DNA from 2 places in the Lysinibacillus sp. Y5S-8 genome. Region 1 is predicted to be linked to the other one. Evidence: riboswitches for the same ligand, from Rfam matches in the RefSeq annotation. Region 1 holds a riboswitch; the other holds the start of a gene.
The links. Region 1 has a riboswitch for thiamine pyrophosphate ahead of thiM (hydroxyethylthiazole kinase). Riboswitches for the same ligand answer to the same signal wherever they lie in the genome.
Positions count from the first base shown of each region.

Region 2: another riboswitch for thiamine pyrophosphate. It lies ahead of V6670_RS11940 (ABC transporter substrate-binding protein); the one in region 1 lies ahead of thiM (hydroxyethylthiazole kinase).

Region 1 is NZ_CP145889.1:3,490,897-3,495,420, forward strand. It holds gene V6670_RS16950 (acyl--CoA ligase) at 26-1,627, opposite strand; TPP riboswitch at 1,818-1,915, shown strand; gene thiM (hydroxyethylthiazole kinase) at 2,007-2,774, shown strand; gene thiD (bifunctional hydroxymethylpyrimidine kinase/phosphomethylpyrimidine kinase) at 2,762-3,586, shown strand; gene thiE (thiamine phosphate synthase) at 3,576-4,217, shown strand; gene V6670_RS16970 (alpha/beta-type small acid-soluble spore protein) at 4,288-4,503, opposite strand.
Region 2 is NZ_CP145889.1:2,449,281-2,453,804, reverse strand. It holds gene parC (DNA topoisomerase IV subunit A) at 1-1,923, shown strand, start outside; TPP riboswitch at 2,044-2,154, shown strand; gene V6670_RS11940 (ABC transporter substrate-binding protein) at 2,309-3,304, shown strand; gene V6670_RS11935 (thiamine-binding protein) at 3,306-3,596, shown strand; gene V6670_RS11930 (ABC transporter permease) at 3,596-4,369, shown strand; gene V6670_RS11925 (ABC transporter ATP-binding protein) at 4,344-4,524, shown strand, end outside.

The DNA of each region.
Region 1 (4,524 bases):
TTTGCATGAACTTTGATTTTCGACATTATTTCCTAGGAAATGATGATGAATGGCATTGCTTTGTTTCTTGTTGTCGTAATTCAACTCGTCGAATTTTTCCAGAGGATGTTTTGGGTAGCTCTTCGACAAATTCAATAGCACGAGGATACTTATATGGGGCAGTCAATGATTTCACATGACTTTGAAGTGTTTGAATAAGTGTTTCATCACCAATTTCACCATTACGAAGAACAATAAATGCCTTTACAATATTTCCTCGCACTTTATCTGGACTGGCAATGACAGCAGCTTCTTTCACAGTTGGATGCTTCATCAAAGCATCCTCTACTTCAAAGGGACCAATTGTATAACCGGAGGAGATAATGACATCATCTCCTCGACCCTCAAACCAAAAGTAGCCATCTTCATCTTTGTAGGCACGATCTCCTGTTATATACCAATCACCACGGAATTGTAAATTTGTACGTTCAGAATCATTTAAATATTTTTTAAAGAGAGCTGGTGTTTCACGATGAACAGCAATATCACCCACCTCTCCTACTGCAACGGGATTGCCGAAATCGTTAATAATATTAACGGTGTTGCCAGGAGTAGGTTTTCCCATTGAGCCAACTCGCGCCTCCATCCCTACCATTGTACCAACAAGTAATGTATTCTCCGTTTGACCATAGCCATCTCGCACTTGTAAATGGAATGTTTCTGAAAATACGTTGATAACCTCACTATTTAATGGTTCACCTGCTGATACAGCTTGGCGAATTGCATGTAAATCATATGCTTGTAAATTTTCAAGTGATGCCATAAAACGATATTCAGTTGGTGTACAGCATAATACATTGATTTTGAATTTTTCAAGCAGTGCCAAATAGGAAACCACATCAAATTTACCTTTGTAAACAAATGCAGTAGCACCACTGCCTAATGTAGCGAGAAAAGGACTCCATATCCATTTTTGCCATCCAGGTGCTGCTGTTGCCCAAACAATATCATTTTCTTGTACACCTAACCAATGTGGTGCTGTTGTTCGTAAATGAGCATAGCCCCAGCTGTGTGTATGTACCGCTGCTTTCGGGTTACCTGTTGTGCCGCTTGTATAGGCTAAAAATGCATTATCAGTACTTTTTGTCGGAGTCGGATTTATGTAAGTTGTAGGTTGATGGTGCATTTTTTCTAGTAAAGGCTGCCAAGGCTCATGTGCTTGTCCTATGACAAATTGCTGTATGCCCTGTAAATTTCCAACTTCATCAAATTGTTCAATATAGGGCTCATAGGCAACAACCCCTTTAGCATTCGCGTGATGAATGCGATACTCAATATCTTTTGTTCTTAACATTTCTGAACTTGGAATGATGGTTAAACCTGCTTTTAATGCTGCAATATAAACAATATATGCTTCCACTGAGCGTGGTACCATCACTAAAATCACATCACCCTTCGTTAAACCTTGTAAGGTGAAAACATGTGCTGCTTGATTCGCTTTTTCCATCAAATGTGCATATGTAATAAATTGTACAGCTTGATTTTCTTCATAAATAATTAAAGCATTTTTCGTTGCATCCTGAGCATATTTTTCAATTTCCTCTGTTATGTTATACCATTCTGGTGCAACTAAATCTTGTCTTTTCATGGCAAATGCCCCCTTTTGCTATGACACATTATAAAACTCCTTTTTCAGTATTTTCAATGGTTTGCGCTTAATTTAGGTAAAGTCATGACAACTATCATACCTAGCTATATGGCATCAGTCACGTTTTGTCGATAGGAAAACTAGCTATTGAATACAAATGAAAAGTATGGTACATTTTGGTCAACTAAAAGCAAAATTGCAGGGGGACTCGAAAGAGTTGAGAAGGTAAAACCTGACCCTTTGAACCTGTTAGTTAATACTGACGTAGGGAGCAACAGACATCGATTTTTTCAGATGAAAGGCTCTTTTTCGTGTATTTTTACATAAAAAGAGCTTTTTTGCATGCTTACGTCCATCCACAAAGGAGGACAAAAACAAAATGATATTTCAAACAATTCGTCAACAGCAACCACTTATTCATTGCATCACAAACTATGTGGTGGCAAATTTCCAAGCAAATGGTTTATTAGCATTAGGTGCTTCGCCCGTTATGGCTGACGATAGCCAAGAGGTTGAGGAAATGGTAGCAATGGCACAAGCTTTATTAATTAATATTGGGACACTCAATACTCGCACCAAAAACGCCATGCTGTTAGCAGGAAAAAAAGCTAATGCACTTGGCATTCCAGTTATATTAGATCCAGTTGGGGCAGGGGCTACAACTTATCGCAAGGAAACCGTTCAATACTTACTTGAAAACATAGAATTTGCCGTAATTCGCTGTAATATCGGTGAGCTTGCGGCTATAGCCAATGTAGATTGGCAACAGAAAGGTGTAGATAGTGGTCATGGCTCCATGTCACTGGAGACGGAAGCATTACTAGTGGCACAACGATATAATTGTATCGTTATTGTAACAGGTGAACGTGATCTTATAACAAATGGTGAGCATAGCCAGTGGATAGCTGGTGGCCATCCACAAATGACAGAGGTCACTGGTACTGGCTGTTTACTTAGTGCGTTTTGTGGTGCTGCCTATGTCGCAGGTAACAAGCCATACCACCAATTAGCAGAAACACTCACTTACTATAAAAAAGCAGCAGTACTAGCTTCTGCATTCACTGCAGATATCGGTGATTTTCAAATAGCTTTGCTTAATGCTATACATCGTTTATCAAAGGATGGTGAAGCATCATGCATATTGTAACGACGATTGCTGGATCAGATAGTGGTGGCGGTGCTGGTATACAGGCTGATTTAAAAACATTTCAGGAATTAGAGGTGTTCGGCACTTCCGTTATTACAGCTTTAACTGCACAAAATACAACAGGCGTGACAGGTGTTTTCCCCATTGACATTTCGTTTGTGGAAAAACAATTTCAAGCGTTAGTCGAAGATTTTCCAATTGCTGCAATGAAAACAGGCATGCTTTATTCCTCTGGTATTATCCAAGCCATCGCACGCATGATCGGTGAATTAAACATACCACTAGTTGTGGATCCCGTGATGATTGCAAAAGGTGGAGAAAGCTTATTACAGCAAGAAGCTATTGAGGCGTTACGCTCATCTTTACTACCACTAGCTACGATTGTTACGCCAAATATACCCGAAGCAGAGGCTCTCACGGGGAGAGCCATTCGCCATTTTGAGGATATGAAACAAGTGGCTCAAAGCTTTTTACAGCTAGGTGTACAATGCGTCATTCTAAAGGGTGGGCATTTAGCAGAACCACTTTATGCCATTGATTATGTATTTTTCAAAAATGGACAGTCTTTTTCGATGCAGTCTCCACGAATCCAAACAAAAAATACACATGGTACTGGCTGTACATTTTCAGCAGCACTCACTGCTTTTCTTGGACGAGGTTTAGCGATGGAAGAGGCTATTATCGAAGCTAAAAAATTTATTCAATTAGCGATTATGCATGATTTATCCATCGGCAACGGGCACGGACCTACAAATCATTTCGCTTATCAACAGCATAAGGAAGCCTGTGAGGTAATCATTCATGAAACGTGAGGATTTACAGCTTTATTTTATTATGGGGACAGGCAATGTTTTTCAACAAGATCCCATCCATCTCCTCGAAAAGGCATTGCAAGCTGGCATTACGATGTTTCAATTTCGCGAGAAAGGGTCTGTTGCCTTAACTGGATTAGCCTATGAACAATTTGCACGCCAATGTCAAAAACTTTGTCAGCAGTATAATGTACCGTTTATCGTTAATGATGATGTAGAGCTCGCTTTGCGACTTGGTGCTGATGGCGTTCATATTGGACAAGATGATTTAGATGTTGAAATGGCACGTAAAAAAATCGGGAACATGATACTTGGTGTTTCTGTACATTCACAGGAGGAATTACAAACAGCTATAGACCATCATGCTGATTATGTAGGAATTGGTCCAATCTTTGCAACAACATCTAAAAGTGATGCACAACCACCATGCGGTACAAATTTTTTACAGCAAGCTTATCATCTTTATCCTGAATTACCGATTGTAGCGATTGGTGGGATTACTTGTACAAATGCACATTCTGTTTTTCAAGCAGGTGCTGATGGTGTTGCCGTTATTTCTGCTATCTGTGAAAGTGAAGATATTACACACACCGTATCTACATTTACGTCGTTATCTCGCATAAAAAAATGATCTATAAACAAACTAAAACCAGTGCCTTTTACGGTCACTGGTTTTAAGTTTATAAATGCTTAGTCAGCATTTATTGGTTGTTTGGCATACCTTTTAATTGAGATTCTGCCATTTGTACAAGACGTTTAGTGATTTCACCACCAACGGAACCGTTAGCACGAGCTGAAGCTTCAGCTCCTAATTGAACACCAAATTCTTGTGCAATTTCGTATTTCATTTGATCTAGTGCTTGTTGTACACCAGGTACTGCAAGCTTGTTTGAACTGCTGTTGTTGTTTGAAGTCATGTGTCTCACCTCCTTGTGAAT
Region 2 (4,524 bases), 1.0 Mb from region 1:
ATTTCGGCTGGCTATGCTACAGATATTCCCCCGCATGCGCTAGATGAAGTGCTAGATGCTGTGTTAATGCGCTTAGACAAGCCGAACGTGACAGTAGATGAATTAATGACTGTGATTAAAGGGCCGGATTTCCCGACAGGTGGGATTATCCAAGGGGTAGATGGCATCAAAAAGGCTTATGAAACAGGTCGAGGTAAAATCATTGTCCGTGCGCAAGCCGTAGTAGAACCGATCAAGGGTGGCAAAGAGCAAATTGTCATCACGGAATTACCATATGATGTGAATAAAGCGAATCTTGTGAAAAAAATTGATGAGCAACGTGTAGATAAACGTTTAGAGGGTATTGCGGAAATCCGAGATGAATCAGACCGTACAGGCTTACGTGTTGTGATTGAGCTGAAAAAGGATGTTCCGGGAAAAGGAATCTTACAATACCTATTTAAAACAACAGATTTACAGGTAGCTTATAATTTTAATATGATTGCTATTCATAATCGTCGTCCAACGATGATGACATTGCCATTATTGCTAGATGCCTATATTGCGCATCAAAAAGAAGTGGTGACGAACCGTTCGATTTATGATTTACAAAAGGCAAAGGATCGTTCTCATATTGTAGAAGGGTTAATTAAAGCACTCTCCATTTTAGATGAAGTGATTGCGACAATCCGTTCTTCTAACGATAAGAAGGATGCGAAGCTTAATTTACAAGCGAAGTTTGATTTTACAGAGGTACAAGCCGAGGCGATCGTTAGCTTACAATTATATCGTTTAACGAATACAGACATCACAGAGCTTCGTCAAGAACAAGACGAGTTAAATAAGTTGATTGCGAAGCTAGAAGGAATTTTACAAAGTGAAGCCAAGCTTGTGCGTGTCATTAAACAAGAGTTACTAGAGATTAAGAAACGCTTCACAGAGCCACGTCGCTCGAAAATTGAGCAGGAAATAGAAGAAATTAAAATTACGCTAGATGTCCTTGTGCCAAGTGAAGAGGTTGTGGTGACGGTGACGAAGGATGGCTATATTAAACGTACATCCACACGTTCACATGCCGCTTCCAATGGTCAGGATTTTGCGATGAAGGATTCGGATTACTTATTGTATGAAGCCACCTTAAATACACAGCATCATCTGTTACTGTTCACAAATCGAGGCAATTATATTTACCAGCCTGTTCATGAGCTACCTGATATTCGCTGGAAGGATCTTGGACAGCATATTTCAAGTATTGTGCCAACAGGGGAAGATGAGTCTATTATTGCAGTGTATGGCTTTGAAACATTCGAGCAGCCAAATACGTATATTTTAACAGCTACAAAAGATGGTCAAATTAAACGCTCCCCACTGGCAGATTATGCGGTGACGCGTTATTCGAAGCCAATTAAAACAATGAATGTTAAAGCGGGCGATGCGATGATCTATGCATCGTTTGTGACAGATGATGTGGAACTAATGTTAACAACGGATACAGCCTATGCGATTCGTTTCCCACTGGAAGAATTACCAGTTACAGGAGTGAAAACAGGCGGTGTCAAAGGCATCACGCTAAAGGATGGAGAAGCCTTAGTCGGTGTCAATGTGCTACAGCCTGATGCTACACAATATGTGGTAATCGTCACGCAGCGTGGAGCCGTGAAGAAAATGAATGTTGCAGAAGTTGAAGTGGCAAGTCGTGCAAAACGTGGTCTAAAAGTATTAACAGAATTAAAAGCAAATCCTCACCGTATTGTGGCAGTTATTCAAGCAACGAATGAGGAGCAAATAGTGATTGAAACGGAAAAAGGTGTACAAGAGGTCATTGATGTCCAAACATTGACGCGTGCTGATCGCCATTCCAACGGTTCGTTTAAAGTGGATATTGCAACAGATGGGGCCATTTCTCATGTTTTAACGGCTAAAAAAGAGCAGAAACCAAGCTAATGATAAGCCCAGTCTCTTAGGAGTGCTGGGTTTTTTTTACGGGAGCAGTCGTTAGTCAAAAATAGCATCTTGTCATTTTAGCGTAACTATGGGTATAATAATCAACGAAAAGTTCATAGCACAAGAATGTAGGGGGGCTAGTAGTTGCTAGCTGAGATTGTGTCCGATAGACGCTGACCCTTTGAACCTGATTTGGCTCGTACCAGCGTAGGGAACATCTATTCAAAAAAGCAAAGTTTTGAAGATTGATTGCAATACGTCTGGGAGGAATCCTAGGCGTTTTTTTTATGTTTTCAAGCAATATCTTGCCAAACGCATACGCTTTCTTTCTGGTGACAACATTCAATCATGAACACTTTCACATTATCAACTAGGAGGACTTCGCATGAAAAAATGGTTATTTATTCTAGTGGCTGCACTTTTAACGTTAGTGGGCTGTAGTGACAAGGAGGACAAGCAGGCTACTGATCAGCTGAAAAAAGTATCAGTGGTCTTAGATTGGACACCAAATACGAATCATACAGGGCTGTATGTCGCAAAAAAACTCGGTTATTTTGAAGAGCAGGGCTTAGATGTTGACATTATTATGCCTGGGGAGGCAGGAGCCGATCAGCTTGTTGCTTCTGGCAAGGCAGAGTTTGGCGTGAGCTATCAGGAAGGTATTACACAGGCTCGTGTGCAAGATGTGCCTCTTGTCTCCATTGCCGCTATTATTCAACATAATACATCTGGCTTTGCTTCTATTGCATCAAAAGGTATTACATCACCAAAGGATTTCGAAGGTAAAACCTATGGTGGTTGGGGGGCTCCACTAGAGCAAGCTGTCCTACAATCATTGATGCAAACAGAAAAGGCAGACATTCATAAATTAGATATCGTCAATGCAGGAGATTTAGACTTTTTCACGATGATGCAAAAGGATATTGATTTTGCTTGGATTTATTACGCGTGGACAGGTATTGAAGCTGAGCTACGGGGTGAAAAGATTAATATGCTGTACTTAACAGATTATAGTGATCAGCTGGACTATTATACACCTGTTCTAGCTACAAATGAAAAAATGATCCAGGACAATCCTGACATAGTTAAAGCGTTTGTGGCGGCTGCATCGAAGGGCTATGAATACGCCATAGCGCATCCAAGTGAGGCGGCTGATATTTTAATAGAAGCGGCTCCCGATTTAGATCAAGCGTTAGTGCATAAAAGTCAGGAATGGCTAGCTGATAAATATCAGGATGATGCCAAGCAATGGGGAGAGCAAAAGCTTTCTGTATGGGAAAACTACGCAAAATGGATGTCTAGCAACAACGTGTTAGAGGGCGAATTTAATGCGAAACAAGCCTTTACAAATGATTTCTTACCTAAAAAGGAGGCCAAATAAGATGGCGAATTCATTAATCAGTGTTCAAATCATTCCAAAAACAGAGAAATTTGAGGATGTTATACCGTATGTCGATGCGGCGATTGCTGTGATAGATGCTGCTGGTGTGAAATATGAGGTACATCCGTTGGAAACGACGATGGAAGGTGAACTGTCAACGTTGCTGCAAATCATTGAAAAAATGAATGACAAGATGATTGAGCTTGGTGCCATCAATGTCATTACACAAGTGAAAATATTATATCAGCCAACTGGTATAACAATGGATACATTAACGGAGAAATACCAGTAATGAAACAAGCTTTGCAAAAGGGAAGGACGATTATTTTTATCGCCTTCCTCTTATTCGTGTGGGAGCTCATTGTGCAGGTGGCTGAAGTTCCTCATTGGTTATTACCTGCACCAAGTAGTATTTTGTTGGAAGCTTTTCAGTCCTATCAAACCTTTTTACCACATGCTTGGGCTACGATGCAATTAGCCTTATTAGGACTTGCCATTGGCATTGCCTGTGGATTAATGGTGGCGATTGTCTTGCATCGATTTACATTTATTCGGGAGTTGTTTTATCCGATTTTAATTATGTCGCAAAATATCCCTATTCTTGTCTTAGCGCCATTGCTCATTATTTGGTTTGGCTTTGGTTTATTACCAAAGCTCATCATTATTTGCCTCGTGTGCTTTTTCCCCATTGTTATTGCGGCAATGGACGGATTTCGGCAAACAGCACCTGAGTTAAAGCATTATTTTGCCATGGTTGGTGCTACAAAGGCGCAAACTTTTTGGAAGCTCGAATGGCCTCATGCATACCCAGCCATTTTTTCAGGTATAAAAATTGCTGCGACGTATAGTGTGATGGGCGCTGTTATTGCGGAGTGGCTTGGTGCAAAAAAAGGAATAGGCGTTTATATGACCTTAGCACAGTCCTCGTTCCGCACTGATCGTGTATTCGTAGCGATTTTTGCGATTGTTTTATTAAGCTTACTGTTGTTTAGCAGTATTCGCTTACTTGAAAAATTCATGGTGAAGGGGAGAGGCTATCATGCTCAGCATTCAAAACATCGCTAAATCCTTTGATACTCTGCAAGTTCTTGAAGATGTATCCTTTGACGTTAAAGATGGAGAGTTTGTGGCCATTGTTGGTCCCTCTGGCAGTGGTAAGAGTACCCTTTTTCAATTAATTGGTGGCGTTTCTGCGATTGATCAAGGGTCCATTTTATTAA